Rudanella lutea DSM 19387: one gene and its partner. The protein of the gene in region 1 interacts with the protein of each later gene in a pairwise test. Links are inferred from orthologs where the notes say so. Each region holds a gene or a part of one and is shown in the gene's direction. Other genes may lie near its edges.

What was found. Proteins that work in one complex are often made in the same cells at the same time.
Region 2: the proteins of sucC (region 1) and sucD interact in binary tests that used the Escherichia coli proteins (3 or more experiments, as listed by UniProt). The link is inferred for Rudanella lutea DSM 19387 from one-to-one orthologs.

Annotation. Positions count from the first base shown.
Region 1 is NZ_KB913013.1:711,563-714,464, forward strand. It holds sucC (ADP-forming succinate--CoA ligase subunit beta), read left to right. Parts: upstream 1-793; coding sequence 794-2,011; downstream 2,012-2,902. Other genes in the region: RUDLU_RS0103075 (ABC transporter ATP-binding protein), read right to left, coding at 1-591; RUDLU_RS0103085 (N-acetylmuramoyl-L-alanine amidase-like domain-containing protein), read right to left, coding at 2,172-2,902. UniProt on the Escherichia coli protein: Succinyl-CoA synthetase functions in the citric acid cycle (TCA), coupling the hydrolysis of succinyl-CoA to the synthesis of either ATP or GTP and thus represents the only step of substrate-level phosphorylation in the TCA.
Region 2 is NZ_KB913013.1:4,474,017-4,476,866, forward strand. It holds sucD (succinate--CoA ligase subunit alpha), read left to right. Parts: upstream 1-911; coding sequence 912-1,790; downstream 1,791-2,850. Other genes in the region: RUDLU_RS0118550 (DNA topoisomerase IB), read right to left, coding at 1-103; RUDLU_RS0118555 (DUF6962 family protein), read right to left, coding at 208-783; RUDLU_RS0118565 (DUF4271 domain-containing protein), read left to right, coding at 1,798-2,850. UniProt on the Escherichia coli protein: Succinyl-CoA synthetase functions in the citric acid cycle (TCA), coupling the hydrolysis of succinyl-CoA to the synthesis of either ATP or GTP and thus represents the only step of substrate-level phosphorylation in the TCA.

The DNA of each region.
Region 1 (2,902 bases):
GACGATGATAAAGGTTTGCCCGAAATTGTCGCGCAGGTTGAAAAAGAGCTTATGTAACTCTTCCGCATTGTGCGAATCCAGATTCCCGCTGGGTTCGTCAGCAAACACAACGGCCGGTTGATTGATGAGCGCGCGGGCAACGGCAGTCCGCTGCTGCTCACCACCCGACATCTGCGAGGGGAAATGCCCTCCGCGGTCGGGCAGGCCAAGCGTTTGTAACAACACCTGCGCGCGCTCGCGAACCTCACGCTCGGGCTTACCGGCAATGAAGCCCGGCAGGCACACATTTTCGAGCGCTGTAAATTCGGGCAGCAGGTTATTAAACTGGAAAACAAACCCAATCTTTTCGTTTCGGAAACGGGCCAACTGATTATCGTTCAGCGTAAACACATTCTGATCGGCGAGAAAGACCTCGCCCGCATCGGGCCGGTCGAGGGTACCCAAAATGTGCAGCAGGGTACTTTTGCCAGCGCCCGACGCGCCCACAATGGACACAATTTCGCCGGAGTTGATGGTGAGGTCGATACCCCGCAGAACAGGCAGCGTACCGTACGAACGTTGGATATTTGAAGCGGTGAGAATGGATGTCATAAATGAGTTATTCGGGAACAACGAACCGTGGGCAGCGAACCGTACACCCCTTAAAGGTATCGGTGAATAAGCGTTTGTAATTCATGGATAACTGAAAAAACTGCTCATTGCCTACTGTTCACTGCTTATTGCGTAGTAAATTGCCGCGCAAAATTAGTGTTTTCAACATTCCTTTCGGGCCGCCGAAGCGGTTGCATCCGTCATGAATATACACGAGTATCAGGGTAAAGAAATTTTAAAGCGCTACGGCGTTCGAATCCAGGAAGGCATTGTAGCCGAATCACCCGACAAAGCCGTTGAGGCCGCCAAGCAGATTATGGCGCAAACCAACTCAAAGTTTGTTGTGGTGAAATCTCAGATTCACGCTGGAGGGCGCGGTAAAGGTAAGGTTCAGGGATCAGAGCAGCGGGGTGTGGCCCTGGCTAAATCGGTCGAAGACGTACGCCAGATTTCCGAAAACCTGATCGGCAAAGTGCTTGTAACGCACCAAACGGGCCCAGAAGGCAAGAAAGTAAATAAGGTACTGGTAGCTCAGGACGTATTCTACCCCGGCGAATCAGAGCCTAAGGAAATGTATCTGGGTATTCTGCTCGACCGCTCGAAGGCCTGCAACGTAATCATGGCCAGCACCGAAGGCGGTATGGACATCGAAGAAGTTGCCGAGAAAACGCCGGAGAAAATCGTGAAAGAGTGGATCGACCCGGCCGTTGGTCTTCAGGCATTCCAGGCCCGCAAAATTGCGTTTGGCCTCGGCTTGCAGGGTGAAGCGTTCAAAGAGATGGTGAAGTTTGTAACATCGCTATACAAAGCGTACGTTGATACGGATGCTTCGATGTTTGAGATCAACCCCGTACTGAAAACCTCGGACAACAAAATCCTGGCCGTTGATGCCAAGGTGAATCTGGACGACAACGCCCTTTACCGTCACCCGGACCTGGCCAATCTCCGCGACATCACGGAAGAAGATCCCCTCGAAGTAGAAGCCTCATCGAACGACCTGAACTATGTGAAGCTCGACGGCAACGTGGGCTGTATGGTAAACGGTGCCGGTTTGGCCATGGCGACGATGGATATCATCAAGCTGTCGGGTGGTGAGCCTGCCAACTTCCTCGACGTAGGGGGTGGTGCCAACGCCAAGACGGTAGAAGCCGGTTTCCGGATCATCCTGAAAGACCCGAACGTAAAAGCCATCCTGATCAACATTTTTGGGGGTATCGTTCGTTGCGACCGCGTTGCGACCGGGGTCGTGGAAGCCTACAAAGCAATCGGCGATATTCCGGTTCCGATCATCGTTCGTTTGCAGGGCACCAACGCGGCCGAAGGCGCAAAAATCATCGACGAATCAGGACTGAAAGTTCAGTCGGCGGTGGAGTTGAAAGAAGCGGCCGAGAAAGTTCGGGCGGTGGTGGCTAACCTGTAGTCGTTCGTTTCGGGTTTGGGTTCTTCGCTTTTAGTCAAGGGTGAACTCGTAGCAACCATTCAACCCGTTTCGAGTTACCTGCTCCCGTTCAAGGGAATCCAAAAAGAACAAAAAAGGGGCGTAGCAAACTGCTACGCCCCTTTTTTGTTACCAGATCGGCTTACTGCGCACTGGCGGTGAGTGGGCTACCGGCGGGTTTGAAACGAGCCACCCGGATGCCCGATAACCAGCGGTTGGCCAGCACATACTCGGTGAGCGGCTGACTCGTCAGCACGACCCGCCCCAAATCCGACGACGCGTGTAATAGATGCACCCGGCCATTTTGCCAGACGGCAAATCCGCAATGCTTCATGTCGAGGCCGGGTCGCGACGCCGTCAGCATGATGATATCTCCATCGCGCAGGTTATTTTCTGCCTGACGCAGGTTTTTCTTTGGTACAAAGGCAAATCGTTCCTGACTCAACGCTGTTTCGATCTGGGCGATCTGTTTGTACACGGTCGGATTTTGCAGAGCCGGGTACTTATGGGTTTTGGCGGTCATGTACGACAACGGCTTCGATACCCGCACGTGGCCCGTCAGTAGCGATGTAACATCCTGTAAAACGCCTTTCCGCTCGTTGTCGCGCAACCACTCCGAGAAGTAGTGTAACCGACTGGCGTACCCATCGATTTGTCCGTTACGATACCGGATTTTGGTCAGTTGCTTCCGAAACAACGTCTCGATCTGTGCGGCATTCTTCTTGTCGGTCACCTCATGCCACGCCAGAGTAAGCGCCATCGTCGTTTCGACGAACGTGGTACAATCGAACTCGCCCACGTTGACAATCAGCTGTTCGGTATCGCTCTTGTCGAGCGTATGCGGTACGTACGGTTTACCCAGAAACAGCCGTC
Region 2 (2,850 bases), 3.8 Mb from region 1 along the record:
CTTTCCGTTGCCGCGAAATGCCCGGCATGGTATCGGAGGTGTACTGAAGTTTGGCGGCTTTGGCTGCTTTGACCGGGTCTTCGGCCAGTTCCAGTAAATTCATTCGCGTGTAGTTGTTGAGTGTACCAACTAAACCCCCGCAAGGCAGTGACGGTTTATTTGACCGAGATGTTTCGGGGGCAGGGCATCAGACCTCAACCGCAATACCTACTTCTGCACGGCCTTACCGAACCCCAGTAGCGACAGCGCCAGCATGTAATGATAAAAATCGGTAGGGTGCATCAGTTGCGAAAACGACTCGGCCTTGGTGGCAATAGCCGCCAGCATGACGGCAATCACAATCCAGAGCGCGTTGGGTACCCGGCGCATCAGGCCAAATACACCAAGGAGCATAACCAGTAAAATACCGAGCGATGAAGATACCGGCCGAAATACGCGCACATCGGGCAAGAGCAGCACTACAAACAGGAAAAGGCCCAGTACGAGGGTCATCACAAACGGAATAAGCTTTACCGTTCGGCGCATCACCAGAGCCCAGGTGGCCATCACGACACAAACAATCCCGAGCGTACTGGCCAGCGTTTGCAGGGATTCGTGCAGAGCTTCCAGATTTTCGACACCGGCAAATCGGGCCGTGCCGGCAATGGCTGCCAGCGAAATGGTCAGCAGAAAAAAGCCCCAGAGCAACCGATTGTAAAAAGGCAGGTGACCAAAAAAATGCCAGAAAACACCAACGCCCGTGATGGCCAAAGCCGCGTCGGAAATGACGTGCGAAAGAATCATGCCGAAATGTACAGAAAATAGTCATTGGTCTTTCCGGCTTTCCCTCTACTTTTGCGAGGCTTTTTATTGGTGCTGTTTGAGGTTACGGTCAACGATTCGGCATCTAAAATCAACGATTTACGAGCAACATGAGCGTATTAGTCAACAAGAACTCAAAAGTTATCGTCCAGGGCTTTACTGGTTCGGAGGGTAGTTTCCATGCCCAGCAGATGATGGAATACGGCACCAACGTGGTTGGCGGTGTCACACCCGGCAAAGGAGGACAAACGCACCTCGACCGCCCGGTGTTCAATACCGTACGGGATGCTGTTGAGCAGACCGGCGCCGATGTGTCGATCATTTTTGTGCCCCCCGCTTTCGCGGCCGACGCCATCATGGAGGCTGCCGATGCCGGTATTCAGGTGATTGTATGTATCACCGAGGGCATTCCGACCGAAGATATGGTGATGGCCAAAAATTATCTGGCTGGCAAAACCTGCCGTCTGATCGGGCCAAACTGCCCCGGTGTGATGACGGCCGAAGAGTGCAAGGTTGGGATTATGCCCGGCTTCATTTTCAAGAAAGGTACGGTTGGTATCGTTTCGAAGTCAGGTACACTTACCTACGAAGCCGTTGACCAACTGACCAAAGCGGGTCTGGGCCAAACAACGGCTATTGGTATCGGTGGTGACCCAATTATTGGCACTACGACCAAAGAAGCCGTTGAACTCCTGATGAACGACCCCGAAACAGAAGCCATCGTGATGATTGGTGAAATCGGTGGCGGTATGGAAGCCGAAGCGGCCCGTTGGATTAAGGCTGATGGCAACCGGAAGCCGGTAGTTGGCTTTATTGCTGGCCAAACCGCGCCTAAAGGCCGCCGTATGGGCCACGCTGGTGCTATTGTCGGTGGTGCTGATGATACGGCAGCTGCCAAAATGGCTATCATGCGTGAGTGCGGTATTCACGTAGTGGAGTCACCGGCCCTTATCGGCGAAACCATGCTGAAGGCCCTCGGTAAAAATTAATGAACGAGTGAAAGAGAGAAAGAGCGATGGCCCAATGGGCCGCAAGGTGAAAGAGCAAACACAGAAGACGAACGGATGGATGCGACGTGGTCTTGCTGTACTCGCTCTTTCACTCCTTCACTCCTTCGCTCTTTCGCTTTTTGCGCAAACCACCCGCAATGGCGTTGGCCCTGAGCAACGCTACTATGCCGTACACAGCTTTGCCGACGATTGGCTTGTGTACGATGAGGCTGCCAAGGCCTATGTGCCTTACCTCCCCGAAATTCATGCCGATGCCCCCGCGGTGAGCGCTTCCATTGATCTGGAAAGCAACCGGCATTATCAGCTCCTGCTATATACCGATACCGATTCCTACGTGTTTATCAATGCTGCCCTGAAAAAACAGTTGTTGGGTGGCCGTTGGTACACGTTTTCGATCGACAGTTTGTACAATGCGTACCGGCAACCTCGGGTGCTGCTCTCCATTTATGGGTCGGCCGGCGTGGCTGGCAAGCAGATGATTATGGGGTACCCCAAATCGATTTTGCAGAAGCCGGTGGTACTGAGCGACGACAATCTGAGCGTACGGCCCCGGACTTTTTCGGTCTATCAAAATTTTTTCGGGCTTGGTTTGCTCTTCCTACTGGCTATTCATGCCTTGTTGTTTAGCCTGTACCGGCGGGCGTTTCTGGTGCTGTACGATCCCCGCGATTTATTTGCTCTGCGGGTTCGGGATGAGTCGTTCCTGATTAACCGCCCCCTTAGCCGTACGGTACTCCTGTTTTTGATCAGCCTCAGTTTTGTAATGGGCTATTTGTTTCTGTTTGTACAGAGCCGCAACGTCAACGTGTTCTCGTCGCGTACCTTACTGCTTGATCAACAGAATTTTGGGGCTCTGCTACTGTATTACCTGTTGGTCAGCGTGCTGGTATTTCTGTCCTTTCTGGGCAAATATTTGATGTTGCAGGTGGTTGGGAGCCTGTACCGGTTCGAGAGTGTGGTCAATATCCACTTCTTCAAAGTAGTCCAGTCATCACTACTGTTCTTCACGGCCATTGGCTTTCTGGCGGCTATTGTCATT